DNA from 3 places in the Rheinheimera marina genome. Region 3 is predicted to be linked to each of the others. Evidence: predicted binding sites of a transcription regulator. Region 3 holds the regulator's gene; each other region holds the start of a gene.

Region 1 (5,068 bases), on a different contig from region 3:
GCGCCGTGCTGCAAGTACGTAACAGTGACTTGCCAGCCGTACAGGCATTGCTGGCGAAACACCAGCTGACTGCTGTATCGCACCTGATTGGTCATGTCACGGCGGACGATCAGATTGAAATTAAACGTGATGGTCAGCTGGTGTACAGCAACAGCCGCACCGTACTGCGTTCAATCTGGGCTGAAACCACCTATCAGATGCAGCTGCGCCGCGATAACCCGGAAGGGGCAAAACAAGAGTTTGTGGCGAAATCGGATGCGGAAGATCCGGGTCTGAATGTGAAGCTGAGTTTTGACCTGAACCAGGACATTGCCGCACCATACATCATCAAAGGCGTGCAGCCGAAGATTGCCGTACTGCGTGAACAAGGCGTGAACTCACATGTCGAAATGGCGGCTGCCTTTAATCGCGCTGGCTTTAGCGCCATTGACGTGCATATGAGTGACATTCTGTCTGGTCGCCGTACGTTGGAAGAATTCAATGGTTTAGTGGCTTGTGGCGGCTTCTCTTACGGTGACGTGTTGGGGGCCGGTGAAGGTTGGGCTAAGTCTATTTTGTTCAATGAGCAGGCTCGCGCTCAGTTTGCTCAGTTCTTTGAACGCGACAGCACCTTCAGCTTAGGCGTCTGTAACGGTTGCCAGATGATGTCGAACCTGAAGAGCCTGATCCCTGGCGCTGACTTATGGCCACGTTTTGTCCGCAACAAGTCAGAGCGTTTCGAAGCCCGTTTCAGCCTGGTGCAGGTGCAGGACAGCCCGTCGCTGTTCTTCAAAGGCATGGCCGGTTCTCAGATGCCAATCGCGGTATCACACGGTGAAGGGCATACCGAGTTTGCCTCTGTTGAAGCCATGCAAGCGGCGGATCAAAGTGGTACAGTCGCCCTGCGCTTTATCAACAACTATGGCGATGTGACCACCCAATACCCGTCGAACCCAAATGGTTCACCGCGGGGTATTACCTCACTGACCAGCCGTGATGGCCGTGTGACTATTATGATGCCTCACCCGGAGCGGGTATTCCGCACTGTGGCAAACTCCTGGCACCCGGATGAGTGGCAGGAAGACAGCCCGTGGATGCGGATGTTCCGCAATGCACGGGTTTGGTTAGGCTAAGCCTGAATCAGTGATAAAAAAGCCCCGCTTACAAACGGGGCTTTTTTATTGGCGAAAATTTTTCCAAATTGTTAATGCATGTGATGTATTTATCAAAGTTTCATTTTTTATCAATTTGTGCTTGAAATCCCGTCCGTTCTTTCTCAGAATAGAGCACTGGTAAACGTCGCACTTCCATGGAATAGGTATGCAGTCACCTGACATTTCTGTTGAATTTGACACAGAACAACAGTGGTTGAGTCATGTCAAAGTCGGACAACGTTTTGACATTCAATTGCTGGATCATCTGAAGACCCGCTGCACGGCTGAGCTTATTGGCTATAAGACTGGCCGCTATCTGTTTTTTAAACCGGATGACTCAGTTCCTGAACGTTTTTTTCAGAATGGTTTAATTCTGGTTTGCCGCTTTTTGCTTGAAGAAACCATAGGCGAGTGCCTGGCGTTTAAATCGGAGCTGTTGCAGCTGATCCGCTTGCCCGACCGTCTGATCGCCATCAGTTTTCCTGACGCTGTGCAACGACGTGGTCTAAGGCTGGAAAAGCGCAGCAGTCTGTTCCTGCCGGCGACGGTGCGGCTGAATATGGAAGTGCTGCAAAATGCCCGCAGTTTTAACGGCCATCTGGTCGACGTATCCAATAGTGGCTGCCGTTTTTTGTTTGAAGCCGAATACAAAGCCAATAAGGTGCAATTGGCCCCCGTACTGCTCAGAGTGGAAAACCCGAAACTGGGTGACCCTATTGCGATTTCAGGTGAAGTGCGCAACTCTCGCGTGGATGAACGCGGTTTGTCTATTGGTATCCAGTTTAATGAAGCGCAATACCGCTTAGAGCAACTGATCCAGCAAGCCTTTTAAAAGGCTTGCTGGACCAGCATAGTGCTATTACAGGCTGTAACGTACGCCCAGCATCCAGACATAAGGGTCAATGTCGACATCAACACTTTGAATGGTGGCACCGTTAACCTGCACCCGGCCTGTGGTACTAATATCCATCCGGCTTAACATCAGGTGTACACCCCAGTTGCTGTCCAGCTGAATGTTCAGACCCGCCTGAATCGCCAGACCTACCGAATCTTTCAATTTCAGGTCGACATCGTCTGACGCTGTGGTGACATTTAATGCCTGTAAGGTACTGGTCAGTTCTGGTGATACTTTCTCATTAAAGAATTTGGTGTAATTCAGACCCAGACCTACAAAAGGGTCAAAGCGGCTGTCTTCCAGCACAAAATGGTATTGTGCCAGTAAGGTGGGCGGTAAATGTTTAGTTTTACCAATAGGCAGGCCATCAATGGCGGAGCCTTTTACGGCGATATCGTGACTGAACGGGGTGGCGGCGATCAGCTCGAAGGTCCAGTTCGGGCTGAGCTTGTAATCAACGGTCAGGCCCAGCTGGGTATTGCTGTTGACACCAACAGCGGTGGAGTTGGCTGGCAAACCGGCTACGGTTTCGACAACATTCAGGTGACTGCTGCTGTCATCCGGACTGACGCCTATAGCACCCACATTCACTGACCAGTTGGCGAAGGCCGGAGCGGCGAGCAGAGCTGAAACCAAAACCGCGTATTTAAACCCTTTCATCATGTTTTCCTCATTGCGTTTAGCTGGCGCCAGTCTGCGCTTTGTAGCGGGAAAAACATTGGGCCAGATCAACAAATCAGGGCTGAAGTTGTTTCTGCTGGCGCAGAGTTTGATTTAAAACAAAAAAGCCACGCATCAGGTGGCTATTTGATTGGTAAACCCTTTGCAGCCAGTGGCTTATGTGGGCATGTAGCGTGCTTTTTTAGTGGCTTTTAGCTGCTGCATATCGACGAGTACCAAGCCGTCGACACAGTCGGCGAAGTCCGGGTCCACCCCAAACGCCAGGAATTTTACGCCACCAGGTTCAGTCAGTTCACTGTACTGTTTGTACAAGGTAGGAATACTGGCGCCCATATTGGCCAGCAGGTGTTTCAACTGGACAAAATCCTGGGTGTAGTTATCGCCGGTAAAATGTTGCTGCAACTGAGTCAGGGTTTCAGCAGGCAGCTCATAAGGCAGATTAGGTGCTGCACTTTGTTCAGTGCAGCGGAAGTACAGGCTGTAGAAATACACCATTAAATCCCGTGCCGCTTTCGGATAACTGTTGGATAAGCTGACACCACCAAACAGGTAACGAATATCCGGGTTTTGCTTCAGGTAAGCACCAATGCCGTACCAGAGGTATTCCAGGCTGCGTTTGCCCCAATAACGCGGCTGCACAAAGCTGCGGCCCAGTTCCAGCCCTTGGTCCAGATAAGGCGTCATGCGTTCGCTGAAGCGAAACAGCGACGCCGTATACAGGCCAGGTAAGCCTTTTTCTGTCATCACTTTGGCGGTGTTGGCAAAGCGGTAGGCGCCAACAATTTCCAAATCGTCCTTATCCCACAGGATCAGCTGTTCATAGTAACTGTCGTACAGGTCGATATCGCGACGTTGCCCTGTGCCTTCGCCGACCGCCCGGAACGCCAGTTCGCGTAAGCGGCCAATCTCGCGTAATACGGGCGAGCTTTGCTGGTACTGATACAGATAAATCTGTTTACCGTCGCTGGTTTCGCCTAATAAAGGGCAGGCTTCGACGGCTTTTTTCAGCAGGATCCGATCTTCCGGGTGGGCTATGGCTTTTTGCGTTTTAAATAACGGCTCTTTGTCTTTGGCCAGCCGATACAGGTGCTTTTTAAAGAGTTTGACCTTAGCGGTGGTCTCCAGTGGCAGCTGAGCAAAGCTGTCATAAGGGATCAGTTCACCAATGCGCATACCAATGTTTTTGCGTTTTTGCTTAAACATTTCCTGCACCAACAGCATGGTTGCCAAAGGTTTGTACAGCATGGAGGCGCCATAAAACAGCGCTGAATTCCGGCCGTCGATGTAAATAGGCAGAATAGGGGCCTTGGCTGACATGGCAAAACGTAAGAAACCGCCATGCCATTTGTTATCACGAATGCCATTTGGCTTCAGGCGTGAGACTTCACCTGCCGGAAACAGGATCAGTGCGCCTTCCTGCTGCAAGTGGTCGCTGATGCGATCAATGCGGCTACGCTCGGTGCCGCCGGACATATTGTTCACCGGCAGCAACAACGAATGCAGCGGGTCTATGGCCATCAGTAATTGGTTGGCAATCACTTTCACATCAGGACGGATATCGCTGACCAGTTTAATCAGCGCCAGTCCATCCAGTGAACCTATAGGGTGGTTGGCGATGATCACCACTTTGCCCGTGCTTGGAATGCGTTCTACTTCATTGTCACGCACCTGGTAAGCAAACTGAAAGTAATCCAGTACCTGCTCGACAAATTCAATGCCTTGCAGATGAGGGTAGCGCCTGGCAAATTCGACAAACTCCTGCTCGTGCAGTAAATGCCGCAGTGCGCCTCTGACCGGGGTTTGCAGCCAGGGTTTTTGTTGCAACCCCGGCATATGTTGTTGGATCATTTGCTCGACGCTAATCATAGGTTTTCCTCAGCCAGACACTCTGTTCTTTCCAGACAAGCTAGAGGGTTTGTATGACAGAAAAGCGTCAGTCGTATGGCAGTTTGAGGAAATTTTGACCAGCTCAGGCCGCTTGCTGAGCGGCCGTTTCCGCTTTGATCTCCGCCAGAGGCAGTGCTGCTATGGTGTGGCTTTGCTCTGTCCAGTGGTAAATGGCCAGGCTGCCGTCCATTTCTTCCACCAACGCCGTGCAGCTGTCAATCCAGTCGCCGTCATTGCAATAGATCACCCCATCCTGCAGCGAGATTTCCGGGTGATGGATATGACCACAGACCACCCCATCGAAACCACTGCGTTTGGCTTTGTCGATAGCGGCCTGACGGTAACGGGCAATGGCTTCTCGTGCCCCTGGTACTTTGCTTTTAATAAAGGCCGCCAGACTGAAATAACGACCACCTAAAGCACGGCGTATTCTGTTAGTCCAACGGTTTAAAAACAGCAGGAAATCGTACAG
Region 2 (5,068 bases), on a different contig from region 3:
AGATACACTGTGTAACCAGAGCCAGGCGCCAGCAGCACAGGTTGCCCCTGCGCATCCCGCAGCTCTGGTTGTGCCAGCCATTGGTTACCAGCCGGGTGCATCAGCAGCAGCTGGTCTGTCACCGCAAAACGGTTTTTCACTTCAAGCTCTGCGCGGCCCATGCGGTCCACAGCGCCGGTGAATTCGCCAACCAATACCTGCTGGCCCTCGCTGTGACTGGTCTGGTAATTTTGCAGTTGCTGCGGCTGATGGCGCTGCAGGAAACCCGCAGTAAAACCTCGGTTGGCCATGCCATCCAGCTCCTGCAGCAATGCCGGGTCAAACCCCTTGCCAGCCGCAGCGTCGTCAATGGCACGACGGTACACCTGGGTGGTTCTGGCCACGTAATAAGGCGATTTGGTCCGGCCTTCAATTTTCAGCGAATGCACGCCCATCGCCAGCAACTCCGGCACAAACTCAACCGCCCGTAAATCTTTCGAGTTCAGGATGTAACTGCCGTGCTCATCTTCTTCCATACTCATCAGCTCCCCTGGCCGGCCTTGTTCCTCCAGCAACACAGGCGCAGAGACAGATCCAGATACCTGCTCAGAGACAGGCACAAACTGGCCAACTTCGTCTTCGGTGGCCTGATGCAGCTGATAACTCCAGCGGCAGGCATTGGTGCAGGCTCCCTGGTTCGGGTCGCGTTTATTAAAATAACCTGACAGCAAGCAGCGACCGGAATAGGCCATACAGAGCGCACCATGCACAAAGACTTCCAGCTCCATGGCTGGCACCTGGCGGCGGATTTCAGCAATTTCATCCAGTGCCAGCTCGCGCGATAAAATCACCCGTTCTATGCCAAGCTGTTGCCAGAACTTCACCGCAGCCCAGTTCACCGTATTGGCCTGCACCGACAAATGCAGCGGTTGTTCGGGGAAATGCTGACGCAGCAAATACACCACACCAGGGTCTGAGACAATCAGCGCATCAGGCCGAAGCGCCACAGCGGGCGCCATCTCCTCAACAAAACGGCTGAGCTTGCTGTTGTGCGGTGCAATATTCACCACCAGGTAAAACTTTTTGCCGAGCTGGTGTGCTTCGGTAATGCCCTGCTCGAGGCGAGCTAAGTCAAACTCGTTATTGCGCACGCGCAAACTAAAACGCGGCTGACCGGCGTACACCGCATCCGCTCCATAAGCAAAGGCCAGCCGCATTGCTTTTAAGCTGCCGGCCGGTGCTAATAATTCAGCTTTCACAAGGACCTCAAAAATAAAACGGCGACGAACCGCAAAGCCCGCCGCCTGTCAATGAATGGATTACACGACTTTCGAATAGCTGGTTTGCACCGCCAATTGCAGGTAGCGGTCAAAGCAGGCACAGACCAGACGCACCAGCAGGCGGCCAAGCGCTGTTACTTCAATGCGCTGTGCCGTCACCCGAACCAGACCATCGGCAATCAGCGGCTGCAGCTGGCTGCGACTTTGCGCAAAATAATCCCAGAAATCAGCAAGCTGCCACTGGGCAGAAAATGCAGCTATGTCTAGCTGGAAATGACAGATCAATTGGCTGATCAATGCAGCGCGGATTTTATCGTCCGCTGTTGAACTGTAACCGCGCTCCACCGGCCAGGCTCCATGAGCCAGCAAGGTCTGATACGGCTGCAGCTCTTTATGGTTTTGCCACATCACCCCGCCCACCTGACTGATGGATGACATACCAAGCCCAAGCAAGGCATCCTGCCCCTGCGTGGTGTAGCCCTGAAAGTTACGCTGCAAACGGCCGTGCTGCTGCGCCTGTGCCAGTGGATCCGAAGCTTTGGCAAAATGATCCATACCAATAGCCTGAAAACCAGCGCCAGTCAGACGTTCAATCGCCAGCTGCAGTAACGCCAGTTTATCTTCCGCCTGAGGCAGGCTCTGGGTTGGGATCTTGCGCTGTGCCGCAAAGCGGGTAGGCAAATGGGCGTAGCTGAATAAAGACACCCGGTCTGGGTTCAGTGCAATCACCTGCTGCACCGTGCTGGCAAAGCTGTCTGGCCGCTGCAATGGCAAGCCATAGACCAGATCCAGATTGACCGATGCAAAGCCCAGCTGTTGTGCCTGACGCACCAGTGCTTCCACCATGGCATAGGACTGCAGTCGGTTGATGGCTTGCTGCACCGCTGGGTCAAAATCCTGCACACCAAAGCTGACCCGCCGGAAGCCCAACTGAAACAAATGCGCCAGCTTGGCACTGTCGCAACTGCGCGGGTCTATTTCCACCGACCATTCAGCGTCCTGCTGCAACGGCAGCGCATTTCGCAGCAAGCCGACCAAGCGGCTTAGCTGCTCTTGGGTTAAAAAGGTTGGCGTACCGCCGCCTAAATGCACCGCATTAATCTGCTTTTCTGCCAGCAGCGGCTGATAGAGCGCCACTTCCTGCTCCAGAGCATCGAGATAGCGGTCTGCTTTAAACGAATGACGAGTGACCTCTTTGGTGCAACCACAGTAATAACAAAGTTGCTGACAAAACGGGATATGCAGATACAGACTCAGCGCTTGCGGCCCCTGCCGTAACGCCGCCTTAACGGCTGACACAGGAAAGCCAGGCTGCAAAGATAGCGCCGTTGGATAAGAGGTATAGCGAGGCCCGTGCACATTGTATTTTTGCACCAGTTCAGGCGACCACAGCAGCTCTGTCACAGTCATTCTCCAGATGAAATCTGGCCGCAAGTTTACAAACAGCATCTATGTTTAGTTTTGATCCAGCACAACAAAACGCTGTTTCAATCTGTACCAGTCAGACCAAAACCCAATATATGGCGACAAAATGCGCTGGAAATGACCCAGCAAAAAGTTTAGAATGAACGTTCACTCTAAATGGAGATTTACTCATGCAGCCTAACCGCATCACTCTGTATTTATTTTCTGCCCTGGCGGGCTCTGTGTTACTGGCCGCTTGTGGTCAGGCTGAACAAGGAGCAGCTCAAGGTCAGCAGGCGCCAGCCGTTGGCGTGGTGGAACTCAAGGCCCAGACCCTGACTCTGAGCCGCGAACTGCCGGGTCGCACCAGTGCTTATCAAATTGCGCAAATCCGTCCTCAGGTCAGCGGCATTATCGAAAGGCGTCAATTTACCGAAGGCGCTGAAGTGAAAGCCGGTCAGGCTTTGTACCAAATTGACCCGGCGCCTTTCGAAGCCGCACTCGCCAGTGCCAAAGCGGCTGAAGCCCGCGCCAGCGCAGCTATTGCCAGCAGCGAAGCCAAAGCCAACCGCTACCGTGAGCTGATTAAAATCAAAGCCATCAGCCAGCAAGAGCTGGATGAGGCTGACGCCGCATATAAGCAGGCCCGTGCCGACTTGCTGACCGCTCAGGCACAAATCAAAACTGCACAAATCAATCTGAACTACAGCAAAGTGAAAGCACCGATTTCCGGTCAAATCAGTAAATCCAGCGTCACTGCCGGTGCTCTGGTCAGCGCCAACCAGGAGGAAGCCTTAGCCACAGTCACCAGCCTGGACCCGATTTATGTCGACTTAACTCAGTCCAGCACTGAATTGCTGCAGCTGAAAAAAGCACTGGCGTCAGGTGAGCTTGGCAGCGCCGAAGCCGTGGTAGAACTTACGCTGGAAGATGGGACTGCTTATGCCCACAAAGGCAGCCTGCAGTTCTCGGAAGTCACAGTGAACCCGGACACCGGCTCTGTCACGTTACGAGCCCAGTTCCCGAACCCCGATAAATTATTGCTGCCAGGTATGTATGTACGGGCCTCGGTGCCAGAAGGTGTGAAAAGCAATGTGATCCTGGCACCACAACGTGGGGTCAGCCGCAATGCCAAAGGCGAAGCCACTGCCATGGTGCTGAATAAAGACGGAGTGGTGGAACCCCGGGTACTGACCACAGAACGCAGTATTGGCAGTGAATGGCTGGTGACTGCAGGCCTGAGCGCCGGTGAGCGGCTTATTGTCGAAGGCCTGCAAAAAATCCGTCCTGGTGCACCGGCAACCGCCACAGCCGCAGAATCCACCCCTAGCAGCAACGCTGCCAGTTCAAAGTAAGGGAGAAACCGGATGTCCCGTTTTTTTATTGACCGCCCCATCTTTGCCTGGGTGCTGGCGATAGTGGTAATGCTCGCCGGTGTACTGGCGATTAAGTCATTACCCATTTCCCAGTATCCATCGATTGCACCACCAGCTATTGCCATTTCGGCCAGCTACCCTGGTGCCTCTGCCCGTACCCTGGAAGACACAGTCACCCAGGTCATTGAGCAGAAAATGAAAGGTCTGGATGGCCTGCTGTATATGTCATCCACCTCAGAATCCAATGGTTCAGTCACACTGACCCTGACCTTCAGTGCCGACACCAACCCGGATATTGCCCAGGTTCAGGTGCAGAACAAACTGGCGCTGGCCACCCCACTGCTCCCCCAAGAAGTGCAGCGTCAGGGCGTATCTGTGGCTAAATCGGCGCGTAACTTCCTGTTAGTGGCTGGCTTTGTATCCGAAGACGGCAGCATGAGCAACGTCGATATCGGCGACTATATTGCCTCCAACGTGCAGGACGTCGTGTCGCGGGTTGAAGGTGTGGGTGAAGTGCAGCTGTTCGGTTCGCAATACGCGATGCGGATATGGCTGGACCCGGCCAAATTGCAAAACTACGAACTGACCCCAGCCGATATCAGCACCGCCATTAGCGCGCAAAATGCCCAGGTTTCCGCTGGTCAGCTCGGCGGCATGCCTGCCATTGAAGGCCAGCAACTGAATGCAACCGTGACAGCCCAAAGCCGGCTGCAAACGCCGGAGCAGTTCCGAGCCATTCTGGTCAAAACCAACAGCGATGGCTCTGTAGTGCGCTTGGGTGACGTCGCCAAAGTGGAACTGGGTGGTGAAAGCTATGGCGTGGTGGCCCGCTACAATGGTAAACCGGCTTCAGGTATTGGTGTGAAACTGGCCAGTGGTGCCAATGCACTGGAAACCGCGGCCGGGGTGAAAAAAGCACTGGCCGATCTAGAACCCTACTACCCGGCAGGCCTGACATCCGTGGTGCCTTACGACACCACCCCGTTCGTCTCACTGTCGATTGAAAAAGTGGTACACACCCTGATTGAA
Region 3 (5,068 bases):
AGTTGTACTTTACTGTGCAGCAAAGTGGCCAATGCGTTGGCCTGCTGCAAAATACGCTGATTCAGTGAGCTGTGATGCGTCTGCTCGCTGCCGGCATTCACTGCCGCGATGATATTGCCTTGTTCAGGCCAGTCATGGTCTTTGACCAGTAACACCGGGCAGGGGCATTTGCGTAGTACGTGCCAGTCGGTCGGGGTAAAAATCATCGACTTCAGTACGTCATGATCGTGGGTACCTTTGATCACCAGGTCGAATTGCTGCTCAAGTACGGCCTGTACTATCGCTTCGAACGGTCTGTTGTGCCAGACCACCTGGATATCAATCCGCAGGCCGGCGGCTTGGTAATCTGCCACCAGTTCGCGGATCCAGAGTTCACGGTCTGCAATAACGGCCTGGCGCATGGACTCGCGTTCTTCGCCGGACAGCATGGTGGTCATTTCGTAGGAAAAATCGTAAATAGATAAAAACGCGGTGAGTTGGCAGTCCTGCAATCTGGCCAGTTCGATCGCTCTGCCCAGCGCCTTTTGCTCAACCACTGAAGGGTCGAGCACCACCAGAATGTTGGCATATGATGTCATGGTCGATCTCCTGCTTGGCGTTCGCTTGAGTTAAGTGTAGCCAAGATAAGCTGATCGTCCCGCCCAGACCTTGTTTTAAATCAAGAGTCTGGGCAATTTTGCCCGGATTTAGCGGGCAATCACTGACTGTCCGGCTAACTGCTGCAGGGCGTCAGGATCGACAATGGTAATGAGTTTGCCATCGACCAGGATCAGCTCATCCTTATGGAATCGACCCAATAAGCGGCTAATAGTTTCAACGGTCAGGCCTAAATAATTGCCAATTTCGCCGCGGGTCATGCTGAGCCGGAACTCTTTACGCGAGAAACCGCGGTTGCCAAAGCGGTTAGCCAGATTAGCTAAAAACGCTGCCAGTTTTTCTTCGGCATTTTTCCGGTTGAGCAGGAGCAGCATCTGCTGATCGCCGCTGATGTCCTGACTCATCAGCCGCATCAATTGCTGACGTAACTTAGGTAGCTGGTCCATCAGCTGGTCAATTTGTGAAAAGGGAATTTCGCAGACCATGGCGGTTTCCAGCGCCTGCGCATAGCTTGGGTGCTGCTGTTCACCAATGGCGTCAAAGCCAATCACATCGCCTGGCAGATGGAAACCGGTGATTTGTTCCTCACCAGATTCGGTCAGGGTGTAGGTTTTAAAGGATCCACTACGTACCGCATAGAGTGCAGTCAGCTTTTTTCCAGACTCAAACAGATAATCGCTTTTGTGGTACGGCTTTTTGCGCTCAATAATCTCATCCAACGTGTCCAGCTCGGTAGTGCTCAGGGTAAAAGGCAAACAAAGCTGACTAAAGCCACAGTGCTGGCAATTGAGATTGGAGTGCGACATAAAACCTTCCTGTGGAATTCCACCCTGAATAAAAAACTAATCCAGCTTAAAAAATGCGTGGCGCCAGAGCAAGCCAAATTAGATAAATGGCGTAAATGCCTAATAACAAGCCTGTTAATACACGCACCCATAATTGGCTTTTAAGGCGGATCAACGCGGCGGCTGCCGAGCCGGACAGCAGAATGGCCGGCAGGGTGCCCATACCAAAAGCGAACATCATGGTGCCGCCTTGCCAGACGTGGCCACTGGCCAGGCTCCAGCCTAAGGCGCTGTACACTAAACCACAGGGCAAAAACCCCCAACACAACCCATAGCCCAGTGCTTTGCGGCGACTGTTCAGCGGCAATAGCTTTTTGGCAACGGGCTGTATCTGCCGCCAAAGCACGGCCCCGGCGCGTTCCAGTTGATTCAGACCAAACCAGAGGCGGGTCAGATACAGCGCCATCGCCAGCAACAGCAGCCCGCTCAGTAGTTTGAGCCAGAACAGCGCAAGCCCCAGGCTTGCCAGCAACAAGGCGCCAAAGCTGGCCACCAGCGCACCAAGCAGGCTGTACGTGGTCAGGCGGCCTAGACTTAGCCAGAGTTGTAATGCGGTGCGCTGTGAAGGGCTTTGATCGGTCATGCCAAGCTGCAGCGCGGCAGCCATGCCTCCGCACATCACCAGGCAATGCCCGCTGCCAAGCAGGCCAATGCTGAATAAGCTCAGCAGTTGCAAGCCAAATTCAGTCATCGTGCGATTCGGGTTTCTGGGGTTTGTCGTCGAATAAAATGCTGTAGCCTTCTTTATTCAAATCTTCGAACTGCTTACTACGAACGGCCCAGAAAAAAATGGCCAGCCCCAGACAGACAAACAGAATGGCGATAGGGATCAGCACATAAATAATACTCATGCTTTGAGTAACCTCAATGAATTGGACACCACCAGCACAGAGCTGAAGGACATCCCAATCACCGCGACCAGCGGTGAGACAAAACCACAGACGGCCAGCGGCACAATCAGCAGATTGTAGCCCATAGCCCACCACAGATTCTGCTTAATAACGCGCTGCGCCAGCACTGCACCGCTGAGCAGCTGAGGCAACTGGCGCAGATCACTGTGCAGCAGCACAACGTCAGCCTGGTTTTTCGACAAATCCGTCCCGCTGTCGAGCGCAACGGACACATGCGCGGCGTGGAATGAAGGGCTGTCATTGATACCGTCTCCCAACATCAGCACATGTTCGCCTTGCTGCACAGCCTGTTGCACCAGTTCGACTTTGCGTTCCGGGCTACAGCTTTTTTCGACCCGGTCAAATGGCAGCTGACTGGCCAGTTGTTCAACCTGAGAAGAACTGTCACCGGTCAATAAGACCAGTTTCAGCTGTTGTTGATGCAGTGCAACCAGAGTGGCAGCAGTTTCCGGGCGCAGTTTATCGTCCAGCTCCACAGCCAGTTGAAGTTTGCCGTCGATAGAGCAGTAAACTTGCGCTGCCTCAACGGTCGTGCAACGGCAAAATGCTGCACTACCAACCTGAAGCTGACGCTGCTGACCATCGGGGCTTGTCCAGAGTGCGGACAGACCTTCACCCACATGCAGCTGTACCTGACTTAGTGGGTCGCCTGGAGTCAGGTAGGGGGCAAATGCGCTGGCTATAGGGTGCTCTGAATAGGTCTCAAGCCGGGCAATCAGAGCCAGCAGTTCTGTTTCCGACCATTGGTCTGAAAAGCTGACCTTGCGCGCGATGCTAAAGCGGCCTTGGGTCAGGGTGCCGGTTTTGTCGAGAAACAAGGTGGTCAGTTTGGGCAGCGCTTCGAGCACTTGCTGGTTCTTAATCAAAATGCCCTGGCGATTCAACCGGGCTAAGGCACAGGTGATGGCTGTTGGGGTGGCCAGGGTCAGTGCGCAAGGGCAGGTTGCGACCAGCACAGATAAGGTCACCCAGAAGGCACGTTCCTGGTCAATCCAGAAGTACCAGACGATAAAGGTCAGGGTCGCAATAATGAGTAAGCGCTGGATAAAAAACTGCGCGAGGCGGGTAGTTTTTTCAATAATTTGTGGTTTTTGGTTCAGTGTTTGCTGCTGCAGCGCAATGATTTGGCCAAGTCGCGAACTAGGCAACGCCTGCGACACTTCAATCTCCAACAGACCATCGTGGTTCAAACTGCCAGCCAGTACGGTATCGCCCGGCCGTTTGGCGACCGCTTTGTATTCACCGGTCATCATGGATTCATCGGCTGAGCTGATGCCTGAACGCACCAGGCCGTCTGCCGCTATGGTCTCTCCGGCTTGCACCAGAATGCGATCGCCCGGCTGTAAACGTTTTGCCGAGACGATCTGCGGTTCGCCGCCACCAAGCAAGCGGGCCGACACTGGCATCACTTTCAGCAGGTTGCCTGTGGCTGCTCTGGCGCGGGCGCGGGCGCGAAATTCAAAAAACTTGCCCAGCTGCAGCAAAAAGATAAACATGGTGACAGATTCGAAATACACTTCACCTGTTTTAAATACGGTGGCATACACAGAAGCGAAAAAAGTATAGAACACCGCCAGTGTGACTGGCACATCCATATTGAGCTGGCCAGCTTTTACGGCGCGCCAGGCACTTTGGGTAAAGGGTTTGCCGGCATAAAACACCACAGGCGTGGCGAGCAATAAACAAATCCAGCGCAGAAAACCTTCAAACTGCGCTTCAATTCCGGTGTATTCGCCGAAATAGAGCCCAACCGCCAGCATCATGACTTGCATGCTCATAATGCCTGATACGGCCAGACGTTTCAGAAACTGGCGTAGCTCTGCCTGTTCCTGTTGCTCTTCATTGTCAGCGATAAAAGGGTTGGCCTGATAACCCAGCGCCTGGATTTTTTTCAGTATGGCGCTCAGTTTTAATCGGTCAGCATCCCAAACCAGCTGCAGGCGGGCAGTTGACGAGTTGACGGAAGCCTTATGAATAGCAGACTCAGCACTAAGTTGCTTTTCAATCAACCAGGCGCAAGCCGCACAGCTCATGCCGGATAACGACAGTTCGATTTGAGTGCCAGCGGCAGTGTGTTGGGTAATATCCGTGAGTACGTCGGCACTATCGTAGTTTTGCAGTTTCAGCTCATCAGGCACCAGGCCAGCTTTGCTGGCCGGAGCGGTGCGGAATTTGTAATAGTCCGTCAGTCCCTGTTCGACTATGGTCTGCGCCACCGCCTGGCAGCCAGGGCAACAAAATGGCTGGGCTTGGCCTTCGATGGTCAGCAGAAACTGACTGCCGTCAGGAACAGGTTCATGGCAATGAAAACACAACACAACAACAGCTCCTGATTAATAACCCAACGGAATTTCTTGCTGCACGGGCAGCATTGCAGTGGCTCTTAATTTCCAGTCTTTGTGCTCATCAGACACGATCAGGTTCCATTTGCCGCTTAAGGTGGAGGGTAGGGTTGCTACATAGAGGTTTTCCCCGCTGCGCTCTGCCGTCACCACGAAATCTTTGGCTGCAATAGTATTGTGGAAGAATTCGACTTTCAGATGTTGGCCCAGGGTTTTATTTTCCTGGAAGCGCACAATCACCTGATTACCGGCAATCAGCGTGGTTGCATGCAAATTTCTAAGCGCGGCTTCGCGGTACAGTGCCAGGTTCATATTAATAGCCCGGCCTTCTTTGTAATAATCATCGACAACCAAATCTGGATTGGCGCCTTGC

Evidence for each region. Region 3 encodes FNR, which switches genes on or off when oxygen is low (the NO sensors DNR and NnrR bind a similar motif). Its sites were predicted from a motif close to TTGATNTANATCAA; they were not measured.
Region 1: ACFO3I_RS14515 (OmpW/AlkL family protein) is a predicted target of FNR. The motif match lies at 2,798-2,811, and genes of this name have one in related genera.
Region 2: hemN (oxygen-independent coproporphyrinogen III oxidase) is a predicted target of FNR. The motif match lies at 2,721-2,734, and genes of this name have one in related genera.

Annotation. Positions count from the first base shown of each region.
Region 1 covers NZ_JBHSGB010000013.1:2,163-7,230, reverse strand. The annotation lists gene purL (phosphoribosylformylglycinamidine synthase) at 1-1,112, shown strand, start outside; gene ACFO3I_RS14520 (PilZ domain-containing protein) at 1,300-1,965, shown strand; gene ACFO3I_RS14515 (OmpW/AlkL family protein) at 1,993-2,691, opposite strand; gene olsF (bifunctional ornithine lipid synthase OlsF) at 2,866-4,575, opposite strand; gene ACFO3I_RS14505 (UDP-2,3-diacylglucosamine diphosphatase) at 4,679-5,068, opposite strand, start outside.
Region 2 covers NZ_JBHSGB010000012.1:19,310-24,377, forward strand. The annotation lists gene trhP (prephenate-dependent tRNA uridine(34) hydroxylase TrhP) at 1-1,238, opposite strand, end outside; gene hemN (oxygen-independent coproporphyrinogen III oxidase) at 1,299-2,663, opposite strand; gene ACFO3I_RS13430 (efflux RND transporter periplasmic adaptor subunit) at 2,855-4,018, shown strand; gene ACFO3I_RS13435 (efflux RND transporter permease subunit) at 4,031-5,068, shown strand, end outside.
Region 3 covers NZ_JBHSGB010000005.1:276,548-281,615, reverse strand. The annotation lists gene uspE (universal stress protein UspE) at 1-578, opposite strand, end outside; gene fnr (fumarate/nitrate reduction transcriptional regulator Fnr) at 687-1,403, opposite strand; gene ACFO3I_RS05470 (sulfite exporter TauE/SafE family protein) at 1,450-2,133, opposite strand; gene ccoS (cbb3-type cytochrome oxidase assembly protein CcoS) at 2,126-2,293, opposite strand; gene ACFO3I_RS05460 (heavy metal translocating P-type ATPase) at 2,290-4,671, opposite strand; gene ACFO3I_RS05455 (FixH family protein) at 4,687-5,068, opposite strand, start outside.